3 regions of the Hydrogenophaga sp. PBL-H3 genome follow, and region 2 is predicted to be linked to each of the others. Evidence: predicted binding sites of a transcription regulator. Region 2 holds the regulator's gene; each other region holds the start of a gene.
What was found. Region 2 encodes FliA, which starts transcription of late flagellar genes. Its sites were predicted from a motif close to CTAAAGTTTNNNNNNNNNNNGCCGNTA; they were not measured.

Region 1 (5,504 bases), 1.8 Mb from region 2:
AGCTTGAGCAGGTGGGGCGCGATGGCGTGCGCGGTGGACACGCCCATGATCATCGTGTGGCCGTCGGTGGACTTGGCGGTGAGGTCGGCGGCCAGGGTGTTGGACGCACCGGCACGGTTTTCCACCACCACGGCCTGCTTGAGCAGCGGGCCGAGCCGGTCGGCGATGGCGCGGGCCATGGCGTCGGTGCCGCCGCCGGGCGAGGAGCCCACCAGGATCTTCACGTTCTGGCGCGGCCAGTCTTGTGCCGTGGCGAGGCCGGCCGTCGTGCACAGCACCAGCGCGCCCAGTGCCCAAGTCAATGTCTTCATCGTTGTCTCCTGTCTGTGAAAGTGATTGGCAGCGGACGGATAGTAGGATTTCAATTGATTCACGTATATTGAAAGTTTGGAAAGCATTGATAACCCTTGGTTATCATTCCGGCATGAGCACATCCCCCACCCCACAGCTGCTGAACCGCATGCGCATGCGCCAGGTGGCGCTGCTGCTGGCCATCGGCAAAAGCGGCACGCTGCGCGCGGCCGCGGCCGAGCTCGGCATGACCCAGCCGGCCGCCACCAAGATGCTGCACGAGTTGGAGAACGCGCTCGGGCATGCGCTGTTCGAGCGCGCGGGGCGGGGCCTGAAGCTCACCGAGTCGGGCCGCTGCACGCTGGGCTACTTTCAGGGGCTGCAGGGCAGCCTGGATGCGCTGACGCGCGAACTTCAGGGCATCGAGCAGGGCGGCAGCGGCAAGCTGTTCATCGGCAGCATCATGGCCGCCTCACCCGAGCTGCTGTCGGAGTCGTTGCTGCGGCTGCGCGAGACCTACCCTCAGCTGGCCATCGAGATCATGGTGGACACCAGCGACCGGCTGACCGATGCCCTGCGCCGGGGCGACCTCGACCTGGTGATCGGCCGTGTGCCCGAAGGCGCCCTGGACGACATGGAGTTCAAACCCGTGGCCGACGAGGCGCTGAGCGTGGTGACCGGCCCGACCCACCCGCTGGCGCACAAGCCCCGCGTTGCCTTTGCCGATCTGCTGGAGCACCCATGGATATTGCAGCCGCGCGGCAGCCCCATGCGCGAGGTGCTGGAGCAGGAGTTCCGCCGCCACAAGGCCCGCCTGCCGCGCGGCCTGATCGAGACCTCGTCCATCCTCACCACCATGAACCTGCTGGTGCGCTCGGACATGATCGCGGTGATCCCGGCCGAGGTGGCGGCGCGCTACGAGTCACACGGCATGCTGGCCTGCATCCGCTACGCGGTGCGCCAGCAGCTGGGTGTGTTCGGCTGCCTCACGGCCCGAGGCCGACCACCCAGCCCACCGCTGGCGCACCTGCTGTCCCTGCTGCTGCCCGCGCAGTCGGGTGGCGTCAGATGAAGCGCTCGATGTAGATCAACGCACCCTCGTCAAAGTGGTCGAAGTTGCGGTGGATCGCGTGCGAGGCCTGGATGAGTTCTTCTTCGTTGAAGCGCGGGCAGTCGATGGCCCACAGCTGCAGCGGGATGTTGGCCGCCGCCGCCAGCATGGGGCCGCTGGGCGCCCAGAACAACGTGCCGCTGTCGTGGCCGACCCGCAGGTCCTGAAAGTTGTACTGGTAGCGGCGCGTGAACATGACCGCCACGAAGCGCAGCGCCGCCGCCATGGCCACCGCCTTGGGCTGGCCCGCCGCCACGAACTGGTGCTGCAGGTACTGCATGCCCAGCTCCAGCGAAGGCAGGTCCTCGATGCCGGGGATCACCGGGTACGGCTCCAGCGCCGCCCGGTCGGTCTGCAGCTTGTTGCCCATGAGTTTCAAGGCGCGGCGCGCGGCCTCCACGAACAGCAGGCGCGGCACCGGCTGGCACGCGCTCTCCAGGTCGATCTGCACCGCAGGCCCGTTGCCCTGCGGTTTGGTGTTTCCGTCGTGTGGCTCGGCGTTCATGGCAGCGTGTCCAGCTGGGAAACGTCAAGCCAGCAGGTTGAGCTGCGTGCCCACGCTGCCACTGGTGGCCAGCGGCAGGTTGCCGGTGAGGCTGTTCAGCAGCGAGATGGCGCCTGCACCCTGCATGTCCATGGCCTTCTTGAGCACGGCCAGCTGCACTTCCTGGGCCGCGCCGGCCTGTTTGTTGGCCACATAAGCGCCAACGATTTCAACGGGAGATACGTCCACGGTGGTTCCTGGTGGATGGAGATATCTCCTGTATCGGTCGGCGCGGGGGGATCTTGATGCCAGTGCAAGCCATCCTGGGTCGGCAATGTGTCTTGTGCCGGCGAGCGCTTCAACCGGCAGGGTCGGGATCGGGCAAGCCCCGGGCAAGACCCGTCGAGCCGGGTGTTCTGCCGCGCAGGGGTGGGTCAGGCTTGTTTGCGCCTGCGCATGGCAGCGAGGCCGGCCAGTCCCATGGCCAGGAGAGCGAGAGAACCGGGTTCGGGGACTTCGCTGCTCCTCAGATCCCAGCCAATCACATCAAATGCAAGGATGTCGAGCGCGGTGATGACCGGTGCTGCCGGCCCATAAGGTGCCGTAGGGTCCATGAGGCCGATGTTGAAGTCATCAAATCCGTAGTGGGCGTCATAGCCCTTGGATTCGTCGAAGTCGTCTTTCCAGTGGCTGGCTTGGCGGCCGTCTCCAAACACGGTTCCCGTGGAGAACTGCGCCAAAGGCGTGGCTCCACCGTCAATTGAAAAGTATTTGTCCCAGGCGTCGGCGGTCCAGTCGATCGCGTTGAGGCCAGCGCTGTCGGTGGAGTACCGGAACAAATCGAGTGTGTTCACAAACGGGTAGTCGTCGGCGCTGAAGCCAGGGTTGTAGTCCAGATCGTCCACGCCGCTGACAAAGCCGAGCATGTGGCCGATCTCGTGGGCGGCCACGCCGAGAAGGTCAAAGAAAAACGGCGTGATTCCGTCCAGTGGATCGAGATCGAAGTTCGCCAGCGGGTTTGAATTGAAGGTGATGAACGCATCCAGGGCGGCATTGGTGCCTGACAACAGCCCCAGTGCCTTGGCGTTGGCATTGGTCATCGATATGGTTGTGTTGTTGAGGCTCCCGTCGTTGTCAAGGTACGGTATGGCGCTTGCCGGTCCGAACGGGCTGTCGGACGTGCGGTTGATCAGCAGATCCAATGCAGCGCCCGCCTGCAGGTTGGACGTGGCGATGGCATCGTTGGCCGATGTGGCGTCCATGAGCATGGCCGACCGGACGTCGGTGTAAGAGTAGCTCTGCATGTAAGACCCGGCACTGCCGAGAACGCGAGCCCCCATGTCCTCCCACGCGACCTGGATGTTCAGGGTCACGTTGTCGTCGAACAACCCCGACCACAAGGCACCGGCCTGCGCGAACAGACCATCGATCTGCGCATTGCCGGTAGAACTGGTGAAGTTGATCACCAGGCCAGCCTGTGCATGGCCCGCACCAAAGAGCGTGGCCAGCGCCACAACCAGCCCCGCTGCGGCGTGCTTGGCGCCGCGAATTGCGTGGACGCGCGCGTTCAATCTGCTTGCTTCTGCCATGGGGACTCCGTTGAGACCTGATTTGTGAATGAGCGTCCCACTTGTCAAGCGTCGCTGCCCATGGGGGTTGTCGATCAAATCACCAAAGGCAATTTACATGCCATTCAAAATAACCAAACGGAATCAAACATCGGGCTTCAACTGACGTGACACCCTGTAAGGAATCTCGACATCAAGTCAGTAGGCCTCAGCGCTCCAGCCAGAGCGCGCCCTCGGGCAACGCGATCTCGTCGCAGTTCCCGCCGTCGGCCACGCCACCCCGGTCGATCACCAGAAAATCTCCCGGCGCATCCAGCGCAATCAACGGGTGGTGCCACGTGCCGCGTGCGTAGTTCACGCCCTGACCGGCCGCCGCCAGAAAACAGCGGATGTCTTGCGGACCGGGCGCTGCGCCCGGCCTGGCCACCACCACCAGAAACGGCATGGGCGCCAGGGCCACAAAAGCCTGGCTGCCCAGCGGGTGGCGTTCCATCAGGGTGATGGCCAAGGGGAAGGTTCGGGGCAGGGCCTTGAAGATGCTCACCACGCTGTGGCCGCCCCCGCCTGCGGTGTCGATCCGGGCGAGGTCGTGGTAGCGCTCGGCGAAGCCCTGGTTGATGGTGAAGTGGCGTGCCGCATCGCTGGCTTCGATCACGTCGCCAAAAGCGCGGAAGGCCTCGGCGGTGAGGGGTTCGATGGTCAGGCGGGTTCCGGGTGCTGTCATGGAGTTCTCAGCAGTCGATGCCTTGCAGGTCGGGCGCGGACGGCTTGCCTTTGCCACCAGCGCGTCTGGCGCGCTGCGTGCGCTTGCTGAACGCCAGACCCATGGCCAGGGTCTGCGCCAGGCACAGGGCCGAGGTGAGCGACCGAAAACCCAGCAGTTCGGCGTCGTTCACTTCCAGCGTCAGGTCGGCATCTTTGGCGATGGGGCTCAAAAAGGCGTTGGTGATGGCCAGGCGTCTGGCGCCTTGCTGGCGCACCTGCTCGCACACGGCCAGGGTGTCGCCCGCGTAGGGCGGGAAGCTGATGGCGATCAACAGGTCTTGTGCGTTGGCGCCAAACGCCTGCTCGCCGATGGCGCCGCCCAGTCCGTTGAGCTGCACCGCGGGCTGGCCCACGCGGTTGAGCGCATAAGCCAGGTAGGCGGCCACAGCGTAGGAACGGCGCAGGCCCACCACGTACACCATGCGCGCGCTCTGGATCAGATCGATGGCCTGCTTCAAGGGCAGCGCACCGGCATCGGCCGCCAGGTGTTCGAGCGAGACGATGTTGGCCTGGCTGAAGGCGTGCAGCACTTCGGCCGGGTCAGCCGGGTTGTCCAGCGCCTGCTCGCCGCCGTAGTGACGAATGCGTTCGCGAAAGGTGGGCTTCACCGCGTCCTGCAGCGGCGCGATGAACAGGCGCTGCAGGTCGGAGTAACCATCAAAGCCCAGCGCCTTGGCCATGCGCACGAAGGCCGAGGGCGCCATGCCGGCAGCGGCGGCCACGCTGGCAATGGGGCTCAGGGCCACGTCGTTGGGGTGTTCGAGCGCATGGCGGGCGGCGTCGCGCATGCGTGGGGTGAGGCGTTCGCTCTCGCGTGCGATCAGTTCGCGCAGCTCGTCGAGGTTGGTGGGTTTGGGGGCTCTTGCGCTCGCCTTGGTCGCCATGTCCATGCCGTGTGTTGGGAGTTGGGTGTTGGGGGGATGGCCCGCCCTCAGAAAGCGCGGACCTCCCCGCGCGGCACAAAGCGTCCCATGCCTTCGCGGCCGTGCCATTGCTGGCCGTCGACGATCAGCTGGCCACGCAGGAACACCTTTTCAACGCGCCCCTGCAATGTACGGCCTTCAAGCAGCGTGTAATCGACGTTGCTGTGCAGTTCACTCGCGGTGATGGTCTGGCTCACCGCCGGGTTGAAGAGCACCACGTCGGCGTCGCTGCCCACGGCAATGGTGCCCTTCTTCGGAAACAGGCCGAAGAGTTTGGCCGGTGTGGTGGAGGTCAGTTCCACGAAGCGGTTGAGCGAGAGCTTGCCGCGCATCACGCCGATGTCGAACAGGCTCACCAGCCG
Region 2 (5,504 bases):
ACCAAAACCCTGCTCGGCCTGGTGGCCGCCGCCGCACTCACCACCCTGATGGGCTGCGCAACGGTCGACAAGATGACCAACACGGTGACCAGCGCCGTGCGCGGTGACGAGAAGCTCAATGGCGCCCAGGAAGTGCCCCCCGTGACCACCACCGCCAGCGGCACCGCCAACATCAAGGTAACCGCTGACGGCTCCGTGAGCGGCAGCGTCACCACCGCCGGCCTGGTGAGCACCATGGCGCACATCCACATCGCCCCGGCCGGTCAGAACGGCCCGGTCATCGTGACACTGACCAAAACCGGGGACAACACCTACGTGGTGCCAGCCGGCGCCAAGCTCACGCCGGCACAGCTCGCGGCCTACAACGGGGGTTCGCTGTACGTGAACGTGCATTCGAACGCCAACAAGGGCGGCGAGATCCGCGCCCAGCTCAAGCCCTGACCCGATCAACCCACACAGCACAAGGCCTGCCGGCGTCATGAGACGCCGGCAGGCCTTGTTTTTTTGCCGGTTGGCGCTGCGCTCAGCCCGGTGTGCGCCGCTGCCAGTCCAGCTGGGCCAGCGAAATGCGGCGCTTCGTTGAACCGTTCCACGCGACTGTGAGGCCCTCGTGCCGCAGGGCTTCACAGACCAGCTGCCCCACCGCGAGGTGCTCCCTCTCCTTCACTTCGCTGCGGCCGAGATGGCCATAGGCCAGCAGCAAGCCTTCTTCGTCGAGGGCGCGGTCGATGTCCTGGCTGTAATAGAAGCAGTAGCCGTGGTACCGGTCTTCCGGAACCCCGTCGTCACTCAGTGCATCGATCACGGCTTCAAAGCCGTCGTCCTGGGTGTCACCGGTGCAATGCAGGGCGCAGATGCCCTGCTCATGCAATCGGGCAAAGGCGCGATCGAGCTTGTCGCAGTCGGTGGCGTGTGGCCAAGTGGCCTCGGCGGCCCGTTTCTTCGCCAGTGTCGTGGCGGCGAAGGCCTTGACCCGGGCGACGTCGAAGCCGTCACCCGCTGTGACCCCCTCGTCGATCAGCGCATCGATGTCAGCGGCCGATTGAAAGCCGTACCAGATCAGGTTTTCAACAACAGACGCCATGTCGTGGGTGGCATCGATGGCAGCACGGTCTGGGTTCTCGTCGAGCGAAGGGCGTTTGGCGTCGGTCATGGCATGTGGGTGTCGAGGGTGGGCGGCCCATGCTAGCCACGCCCCTCCCCTGGCACCAGTGGCCGTTGCCGCTCGCCAACGGCTACTGCCTCTGCGGTATTGCGCCTGTTTCAGTGCTCGCGCAGCTTCGAGCGCAAGCGCGCAATCGACTGGCTGTGCAACTGGCAGATGCGCGATTCGGTCACACCGAGCACGGCTGCGATTTCCTTCAGGTTCATGTCGTGCTCGTAGTACATGCTCATGATCTGCTGCTCGCGCTCGGGCAACACCTTGATGGCAGCCACCAGGGCGGTGCGCATGCGGTGATCCTGCAGCTTGGCCGACGGGTCGGCTTCGCTGTCGCCCATGTGGCGGTCCAGGAAACCGTCTTCGTCGTCGCTGTTCCCGCTGATGTCCTCCAGGTACACCAGCTGCGTGCCACGCACCTTGGCCAGCAGGTGCTGGTAGTCGGCCAGTGGCATGCCCAGCTCGGCGGCGATTTCAGATTCCTTGGGCACGCGCTGCAGTTTCTGCTGCAGGCGGCTCACCGCTTGTTCAATGTCTTTCTGGCTCTTGCGCGAGCCGCGCGACATCCAGTCGCCTTCGCGCAGTTCGTCGATCATCGCGCCGCGGATGCGCTGGCTGGCGAAGGTCTCGAACTGCACGCCCTGCGTGGGCTCGAAGCGCGCAATCGCTTCGGTCAGGCCGATCATGCCGACCTGGATCAGGTCGTCGAGCTCCACGCTGGGCGGCAGCTTGGCGATCATGTGGTGGGCCAGACGCCGCACCAGCGGGCTGTATTTGCGCAGCTGCTCGTCGCGGTTGAGCGTGCCTTTGGCGGTGTACATCTTCAGCTCCAGAGTGGTGTCGGGGCGGCGCGGACCAGGCCGTGGTACCCGTGTGTGTCTGTTTCAGCCTGCGGCGTGATGGCGCAGGCCTGGGCACGGTGGCCCCAGGTGTGGGCGGGCCAGCTCTCCAGCGTGAGCCCGAGGTGGCGTGCCGCGCAGTCGGTGACCGAGGTCACCAGTGGCTGCAGCACCTGCGCGCCGCCGGCGGCCAGGGGCGCGAGCACCGGCGACAAACCGGCCGAGTGCAGCAGCTTGACCGCACCGTACGCGTCGATGGCGGCCTGCGGCTGGTCGAGCACCGGCACCATCGTGCGGGCATTGAGACCGGGCAACACGCCGGCCAGGCCAAAGGCCGGCGCGAACAGCAGCACGATCACGCCCGGAGCAAACGGCGCCAGCAGGCGCGCGAGCGCCACCGGTGCGCCCGCGGCGTGCGCGGTTTCCTGCAGGGCCTGCAGGCCACGCGCACCGGGCATCACCAGCCAGTCGGCGTTGTCCGCGGGTTGCTCAAGGTGGCCGATGGAGGGGTCTTGCAGCGCGCGCAGCAGGCCAAGGTGGCTGCCGTTCCCGCGCTGGGCACCGCTGGATTCGGTGGCCGTGCCGTCAACGATGACGACCGAGCGGCCCTGGTTCGTGAGGCAGCCGGCCAGCATGCAAAGCCACTCGTAGCCGCGCGCAGGCTGCGCCGGGCTGGCCACCGCCAGCAAGGCAGCGCTGCCGCTGCGGCTCTCGCCGCGCAGGCCGGCGGCTTGATCAAAGCCGTGTTCAAACATGCGAGGCTCCCAGGTTCACACCGCGTGCGTTGGTGGGGGCGAAGTAGAAGCCCATGTCGGTGGCCACCGGATCGAAGGCCGACTTGCCGGCCGTTCCCATGGACATGCGCACCAGGGCGGAGGCATCGGGGTTCTGCCAGTCTTCGGGCACGCGCTGGCCGTTGGCCACGCCGCGCAGCGTCACCTGGTGGCGGATCAGCGCGTCCAGGGCCGGGCCGAGCTTCACGGCTTCGTCCACCTTGGAGAGCACCACACCGTGCAGCGAACTGGCCTTGAACGAGGTCAGGGTTTCGTCCAGCGTGTCGCCTTGCGAGCCGGCGTTGAGCACCAGGGTCTTCTTGACCTTGGGCATGTCCAGCACGTCGAGCATGTCCTGGATGCGCTGGTCGCGCTGGCCCAGGCCGGCGGTGTCGATGATCACCAGGCGCTTGCCCGAAAGCAGGTTGAGCAGGTCCTTGAGCGCGGCGCGGTCGTGCGCCAGGTGGGCCACCACACCGAGCATGCGGCCGTAGGCGCGCAGCTGTTCGTAACCCGAGACGCGGTAGGTGTCGAGCGTGATCATGCCCACGCTGGCGGCGCCGTACTGCTTGACGCACTGCGCCGCGAGCTTGGCCGCGGTGGTGGTCTTGCCCACACCGGTGGCACCGATCAGCGAGACCACGCCGCCTTCGTCGCACAGGCCGGCGGTGGAAGCGCTCACCTTGAGGTTGCGGGTGATCACGTCCATGAGCCAGCGGAAGGCTTCCGGGGCTGCGGCGTCGGCGGGCACACGGTCCAGCACGGCGCGGGCCATGGCGGGCGAGTAACCGGCGCGGATCATTTTCAGCATCAGGTTGGACTGGATCGGGTTCTGCTTGGAAGAGCCCAGCCAGGCCAGCGTGTTGAAGCGCTCTTCGATCATCTCCTTCAGCGCGGAGAGCTCCACCGCCATGCGGGTGTCTTCGTTGCTGGCGAAACGCACCGAGGGCTGCGAGTCTTCCCACGACGGTTCTGCTTCGCGGGTGCGGATAGGCTGCTGGCCCAGGCGGCTGCCGAAGGCGGCCTGCACCGGCTCGTTGAATCGCTGCACCGGCACCACGATGGGCTCGGCAGCGGGCATCGGCGCAGGCTGCACCGGCGCGGCTTGCACCGGGGCGCGGCGCTGCGGTGCGGGTTGCTCGGCGGGTGCGGTTTCCTGCATCGACTCGCGGCGCTTGCGCAGCATGCGTTCACGCACATATTCCTGGAACGACAGCGTGCTCATGGCCAGGGCTTCGGTGTCGCCCTCCACCGACTCGGGCTGGGCCTGCGTGGCGGCGGCCTTGGCGCGGGCGGCAAAGGAGCTCGGCGCGGCGGGCGGGCGGGTGGCGATCGGCGCGGGGCTGGCGTTGTCGGCCAGCGAGGCCAGGCTTTCCTCGGCCGCGGCCATCACCTCAAAACCTTCGCTGGTGGAGCGGGTGGAGAGGATGACGGCGCTGTCGCCGAAGGCGTTGCGGGCCTTGGCCATGGCTTCGCGGGAGGTCGGGGCGGTGAAGCGCTGGATGTTCATGCAAGTTCTCCAAGAATCGGGCCAATGCGGATCAGGTGGGTTTCAGGAATTTCGCTGTGCGCCAGCACTTGCAGGCGGGGAGCGGCACGGCGCAGCAGGCGCGCCATGGCGTTGCGGATCGCGTCGGGCACCAGCAGGCAGGCGGGCACGCCCTTCTCTTCCTGGCGGTTGGCGATGTCGGTGGCCGACTTGCTCAGCATCTCGGCCACGCCGGGGTCCAGCGCTCCGTTGGCCGCGCCACTGAGGGCCTGCATCAGCAGGCGCTCCAGGCCCGGCTCGATGGCGATCACTTCGAGCTCTTTCACCGGGCCGTAGATCTGCTGCACGATGGCCGGCGAGAGCGCCATGCGCACGCGGCGGGCCAGCTCCTGCGGGTCGGTGGTGGCGGTGGCGTGCTCGGCGATGGCTTCGATGATGGTGCGGATGTCACGCACGTGCACCGACTCTTCCAGCAGCAGCTGCAGCACTTTCTGGAAGGAGGCAACGGAGATCATCTTGGGCACGACTTCTTCGATCAATTTGGGGGCCAGCTTGGTGACGTGTTCAACCAGGTCCTGGGTCTCCGTCCGGCTCAGCAACTTGGCTGCCTGGACTTGCATCAAGTGTGAAAGATGCGTGGCCAGCACAGTCTCGGAATCAACCACGGTAAAACCGGCCATCTGCGCGTTTTCACGTTGCTTGTCTTCGATCCAGTGCGCGGGCAGACCAAACGCCGGGTCGGTGGTGGGGGTGCCGATCAGCGGCGTGCCGATACCGCCCGGATCGATGGCCAGGAACATGCCGGGGAACACCTCGCCCTCGCCCACCACCACGCCGCGCAGGGTGATGCGGTAGGCGCTGGGGCGCAGTTCGAGGTTGTCGCGCACGTGCACGGCCGGCGGCAGGAAACCCACCTCCTGCGCGAATTTCTTGCGCACGCCCTTGATGCGGGTGAGCAGGTCGCCCTGGCGGGTTTTGTCGACCATGGCGATCAGGCGGTAACCCAGTTCCAGGCCGAGCAGGTCCACCGGCTGCAGGTCGTCCCAGGTGGCTTCTCCGTCGCTCTGCGCGGCGGGTGCTTCGGGCTCGACCACGGGGCGGGCATCCACCCGCACGCGCCACCAGGCCAGGCCACCAAAAATCGCGGCGAAGGCCAGGAACACCACGTGCGGCATGCCCGGGATCACGCCCAGCAGGAACATGACCGCGGCCACGATGCCCATCACCTTGGCGGAGATGAACAT
Region 3 (5,504 bases), on a different replicon from region 2:
CACCTGGCAAGCCTCGGTCATGAGCGGACATGCCAGTGCGGTGGCAGCTCTTGCGCGGTTCGGTTCTGCCGCCCAGGGCGATCCAATCTATGAGGCTGGCGTGCAATTGGGCGGTTGCTGCGTACGGCGTTTTTGGCTGACTACTTTGTCAAGGACGCTTTCAGGAACGAGTTGCGCCGGGTGCTCAATCGGGGCGAGGCTGTTAACGCCCTCAAGCGCGCCATTTATACCGGCCGGATCAGCCCGGCGCAGGCCAAACGTGTCGATGAAATGCAGGCTGTGGCCGATGCGTTGAGCCTGATGGCCAACATCGTGATGGCGTGGAATACCTCACAGATGCAGGCGGTCCTGGATCGCTGGTCGAACCGCCGCCAGGTCATTCCACCGGAACTGATCGGGAAGATTGCGCCCACCAGGCTGGAGAGCATCAACTTGCGGGGTGTGTTTCGCTTCCCGGTTGACCGCTATGCTGACCAAATCCTGCCTTCGCGGCCAAATGCATCGATAACTGGCACCAATGGATGAAACCGACCACGGTTTGACGCCACGAATCGCAGATTTGAAAGTGAACAGGAAAGTCAATGAAATCAACGATCTACCAACACCACCTCCGCGCCAGTGCTAGCTTTTCGTACCGTCACTTATTGCACTGAAAACGAGGAGACCCCTCGTCCAGCTCGCCGGTGAGCTGGTCGGCCAGCTCTGCGGCTTCCTGGCGCGCTGCTTCCGTCTCCTGGCGCACGGCCTCCAGCGCCTCGCGCTCGGCGGCCAGGCGGTTGTTCGCCATTTCCAGCGCCACGGCCCACAAGTCGCCGCCCAGCTCGGCCAGCTTGTCAGTGATCGCCTGCGGTGCCGGCTCGCGGATCGGGGCGGCCTGGCTGGCCTTGCGTGCGCGCCACTCGTTCATCGCCTCGCTGATGGTGGTGAAGCTGCCGCTGCCGAGCTGCTTGCGCACGTTCGCCAGCGTGGGGTTCTGGCCGGCCGCGTCCAGTTCGTCGGCCACCGCAAATATCTGCTCCTTCGAGATCGCCATGTCGGGCCTCCTTTGGCCGGTTGTATGTTGTAGCGTGAAGCATACTACAACATACAACACTACGCAAGCGGTTTAGCTGAACTTTTTTTAGCGGCTAAAACGCGGGCAAAAAAAGCCCCGCTCGATGGCGGGGCGATGGGTGGGGGTCGGTGGTCGGCGATGCCCGGCGCTGGGCGTGTCAGCCCTCCAGCAGCGCGACAAGCTGCACGGTGCCAAGGTCGGCCTCGAACTCCTGGCCGTCATCCTCGTATTTGAGCCAGGCCCAGCCCTCGGCCGGGGGCCGGCGGTTGAGGATCAGCCGTGCCGGCCGGTCGTCGTGCTTGACCTGGATGATGGCCTTCTTGAGCTTGTCGGGGTCGGCCTCCTTCGGCTCCTTCTTCCCCTTGGCGTCATCATCCTGCGGCCCCTGCTCGCCGTCGCCGGCCTCGGCGTCGGTCTTGCCGGTCAGCGCATCGACGGTGTTGGGATCACGGTCGCCGTCCTCGTGACTGCGCTTGTCCTCCAGGAACTCGCGCAGCAGCTTCACCGAGCCGCGCGTCAGCTCCTGGCTGTCGTCGGCCAGCCAGGCGGCCACCTCGTCGGGGTTCTTCTTGTAGGCCGTCACCAGCTCGTTGATGACAGTCACGTCCTTGCCCCGGCCGCTATTGAACGCCTCGGCAATGGGTTCGGGCAAGTCCAGCAGCGTGACGTGCTGCGTGACGAAGGCCGGCGACTTGCCGATCTCCTTGGCGATCTCGCCCTTCTTCTTGCCCTTCGCCAGCTCGCGGCCGATGAAGTCGGCGATCTCACGCGCCGTCAGCTCGTTGCGTTGCAGGTTCTCGATAACCTGGTCGGCCTCGTTGTAGTCGTTGTCGATGAAGGCCGGGATCGTGGTCTTGTGCGCCCACTTCGAGCCGCGATAGCGCCGCGCGCCGTGGTTGATGAGGTAGCGCCCCGGTGCGTCCGGGTTCTCGCGCACGCTGATGGGCGACTTCACGCCGCGCGCTTTGATCGTCTCGCCGATCTCCGCGATGCTCTCCGGCGAGAAGCCGGGGTTGTCGGCCGTGCGCGGCTGGTGCGGGTCTTCGTCGATCAGGTCAAGCGGCAGCTCCTGCGGGCCTGCGCCGCCGGCGTTGGCCGCCGGCTGCTCGTTCAGCAGGCCGGCCAGGTCGCCCAGCCCGTCCAGGCCCAGCCCGGACGATTGCGGCTTGTCCTGCTCCTTCTTCTTGGCGTTGGTCTTGGCGCTCATTGCGCGATCTCCATCTTCGTGAACACGTAATCCGCCAGCGCACGCACCTCCTGGGTGGCCTTCCGCGCGGCGGTCTTCTTGATCTTCCACACCGGCATCTGCTCGCCCAGCGCCTCGGCGATGCTGTCACGCGCGCCGATGCTGAACGGCAAGATGAGCTGCGGGTATGCCTGCTGCAACGTCGCCAGGTTGTTGACGTGGCGCGGCTTCCGCGCGTCCACCTTGTTCGGCACCATGCCGAGGAAGCGCAGCTTGGGGTTCTGCTTGCGCAGGTTGCTGATGACCGCGACCATCTTCTTCATGCCCTGCAAGCTGTACGCCTCCATTTCGATGGGCGACAGCATGTAGTCGGCCGTCAGCACGGCCGCCGTCATGGCGACGCCAAGGGAGGGGGCCGTGTCGATCAGGCACACGTCGAAGAACTCGCCCAGCGCGGCCACACTGGCCCGCAGCGCGGCGGCCGCCTGGGAAAGCTCCATCTTGTCCAGGTTCGCCAGGTTGGCGTCTGCCGCGATCAGCGCCAGGCCGTCATCCTCCCGGTCAGCGAACCAGGCGCGCAGCTCGTCGCCGCCGGCGGTGAACATGCGACTGGCGGGATAGCCCGAGTCGTGGCCGGCCAGCGTCCAGCTCGCATTGCCCTGGGTGTCCAGGTCGATCACTGCAACCCGAAGGCCGCGCTCCTGGAAGTCGAACGCCAGGTGGCAGGTTGCGAACGTCTTGCCTTGACCGCCTTTCTGAATTGCCGTGACCAGTGTTTTCATGAGTTGGGTTCCTGTTTCCTCTTTCCCTTGGCGTCGGCTTCCCAACGCTTGACGATGAACGCTTGATGCTCCGGCAGTACCGCCGTCACCCGCTCGAAGCCCTGCGGGAGCACTTCCCCCGCCACTGCCCACACGCGGCTGACCGCTTGCGATACCGCCCCCTTGGTCAGCCCCAGCGAGGCCACAAACTCGGCCTGGGGCCTTCCATCGACCAGCACGCCGCGCGCTATGTCGATGGTCTGTTGCCCGATCTCCAGGCCCTTGATCGCCGCCTGGAATTGGGCTTCGGTTAGCCGTTTCTTCATGGAGAACACCCATATAAACTCCACACCCGGTTGTTGAACAAAAGGCGGTGCCAGCCGCCGACCATGTGCAGAAGTTTAGCTAAACTCGCCGCCCGCGTCAAGCGTTTTAGCGGCTAAAAATGGGCGCGTGATCTTCTTTCTTGGCGTTCAACCTGGCCGCGTCAGCGGCACTCATGAAGAACGTCATCAGCGGGCCGACCGTGCGGCTCGAACCGTTGGCAAAGCACACGTCGAACTGACCGCCGGCGGTGTGCGGATCGACGCCTTCCACCAGTCGCCAGGGGTCAAGGCCCCATTCCTCGGATTGCGCGCTGTACCAATAGGCCGGCGCATCGCCGTTCAAGTCGCTGGCCGCGTACTCGCGCACCAGGACGGCCACCCGGCCGGTGTTCGGCTCCACGAATCCCGGCGGGTAGGGTAGGGTCTGTTTTTTCATGTCAAAGCCCCTTCGGCTTGTAGATCGAAACGAAGTAGGTGATCGCGGTCAGCACCGCGAAGTACGCCAGGAACGACCAACCGGCATACACGCCAGGCGTGTTCCAGTGGTAGAGCATCCGCACGAACTGGAAGAAGGTGGCAATCGACAGCACCCACTTGAGGATCGGCCAGACCAGCACGGTCGCCACCCATACGAACTTGACCAGGCCGGCCAGCAGGCCAGCACCGGGGGCCTTGTTGGGGGCAGCAGACGCGGCGGCAGGCTCCACCGGCGCGGGCGCGGCGGGCTGCTCGATCTCCTTGGGGAACTTGATGATGTTGGACATAGCTTGACCCTCCACGCGCTTACGTGTTGAATGCTGGGTGCTCCCACTCGGAAGCATGGTTACGGTGTGCCAGCACCAGGCCAAGCGCCCCGGATCACTCCGGGGCGTTCCTCCACCTGGGGCCGCCCTTGATCTTGCCTCGGCTCACGCAATACTCCTTCTTGGCGTCCTCGATAGGCCCGGCCGTTGCCGACCGGGCCATGTGCTCTTACCAGCCGGCCCGGCGCTTGGCCTGCTCGACGGCTTCCATCGACCAATGGCCCTTGGCCTGCCCCTCCAGGGAGCATCCGGCGAAGTACGCCTTGCCGCGCAGTTCCTCGGCTTTGCACACCAGCTCGGCCGCCTCGGCCATCATGGCCGCGATCTCGTCACGGCGGGCCGGGAAGTCGGTCGCTGCCGCGCCCTCCAGCTCGTCAATCCAGGGCATAATCTTGTTGTCGCTCATCGGACTTTCTCCGGTAGTTGACCTGGGCAATGTGCCCGGCCTTCAAGTGCTATATTAGGGCAAAATGCCCTAACCTGTCAAGCACTTTAGCTAAACTTTTTTCGCTTTACCGGAATCCGAAGGCTAAACTTTAGCCGCTAAAACCTTTCCCTTGGCGTCAATCCTCTTTCCAGATCACGCCCAGCCCGGCCTGGTCGCACAGGATCGCCCATGCCGCATAGGGAATCGGGGTGTCCTCGCCGATCCAGCGGCGGATCGTGCGGTCGCCCTTCGCGCCCAGCCCCAGCGCCTTCGCGGCCTTGCTGCCGCTGAACCCGGCCAGGCGCAGCACCTCTCGGACTTCCTCGCCGGTCGGTTGCGCCCAGCGTTCGGCCGGCTTCAAGCACTCCAGCCGGATATTGGCGTCGTTCGTCATTCGTTCGTTCTCCTGGTCAAGTGATAAGCCGCAACTGGTCGAAGCCGTAGATCGACTGGATGCAGCTCGGGTCTGAATCGACCACGCGCCGGCCTGCGCGATTGGTCTTGTACGTTACCGGCCTGTCGTCGTGCGCCCACACCTGGCGGGTGTCGGGATGCACCTTCACGATGATGATGCGCTTGCCGATGTAGCGGTCGAAAACCGGGTGATGGACGCTCACGATCTCGCACCGCTGGCCGGGCTTGAACTCCACCAGGTCGGCCGGGCCTCCATCGCCATTCCTGGCGATGCTGCAGGTTGCCGCGCTCGCTCGCGGCATCGTTGTTTCCGGCGATACAGGCCCGCCCTCGCCCGGCTCGGCATCGTCGGCTTTGACGATGCTGCAGGTCATCGTCGTTTCTGGCGATGCGGGATCTCGCTCCGGGCCTGCGCCGGTGATTTTTCCCTTGGCGTCCAACCCGGCGGCCCTGGCCGCCTTGATCCTGGTCGCGGCCTCGGCCGCCCAGCGCCTGGCGATGAAGGCCCGATGCGAGGGCAGCACCACATCGAC

Region 1: a site for FliA is predicted at 2,167-2,193, ahead of F9Z44_RS09005 (YjfB family protein). Genes of this name have one in related genera too.
Region 3: a site for FliA is predicted at 4,644-4,670, ahead of kleA (stable inheritance protein KleA). Genes of this name have one in related genera too.

The regions. Positions count from the first base shown of each region.
Region 1 covers NZ_CP044972.1:1,935,817-1,941,320, reverse strand. Annotated here, with positions in the region: gene F9Z44_RS09020 (Bug family tripartite tricarboxylate transporter substrate binding protein) at 1-311, opposite strand, end outside; gene F9Z44_RS09015 (LysR family transcriptional regulator) at 425-1,363, shown strand; gene F9Z44_RS09010 (hypothetical protein) at 1,356-1,907, opposite strand; gene F9Z44_RS09005 (YjfB family protein) at 1,932-2,135, opposite strand; gene F9Z44_RS22765 (NF038122 family metalloprotease) at 2,321-3,553, opposite strand; gene F9Z44_RS08995 (ureidoglycolate lyase) at 3,663-4,178, opposite strand; gene F9Z44_RS08990 (MurR/RpiR family transcriptional regulator) at 4,186-5,109, opposite strand; gene hydA (dihydropyrimidinase) at 5,151-5,504, opposite strand, start outside.
Region 2 covers NZ_CP044972.1:3,701,105-3,706,608, forward strand. Annotated here, with positions in the region: gene F9Z44_RS17265 (CHRD domain-containing protein) at 1-441, shown strand, start outside; gene F9Z44_RS17270 (DUF6891 domain-containing protein) at 524-1,153, opposite strand; gene F9Z44_RS17275 (RNA polymerase sigma factor FliA) at 1,264-1,980, opposite strand; gene F9Z44_RS17280 (ParA family protein) at 1,983-2,753, opposite strand; gene flhF (flagellar biosynthesis protein FlhF) at 2,746-4,281, opposite strand; gene flhA (flagellar biosynthesis protein FlhA) at 4,278-5,504, opposite strand, start outside.
Region 3 covers NZ_CP044974.1:68,610-74,113, forward strand. Annotated here, with positions in the region: partial or broken gene F9Z44_RS23105 (Tn3 family transposase) at 1-525, shown strand, start outside; partial or broken gene F9Z44_RS22495 (DNA-binding protein) at 656-1,033, opposite strand; gene F9Z44_RS22500 (transcriptional repressor gene korB) at 1,212-2,261, opposite strand; gene F9Z44_RS22505 (ParA family protein) at 2,258-3,022, opposite strand; gene F9Z44_RS22510 (transcriptional regulator KorA) at 3,019-3,327, opposite strand; gene F9Z44_RS22515 (DUF2761 domain-containing protein) at 3,434-3,763, opposite strand; gene kleE (KleE stable inheritance protein) at 3,765-4,091, opposite strand; gene kleA (stable inheritance protein KleA) at 4,300-4,536, opposite strand; gene korC (transcriptional repressor KorC) at 4,694-4,951, opposite strand; gene F9Z44_RS22535 (hypothetical protein) at 4,968-5,504, opposite strand, start outside.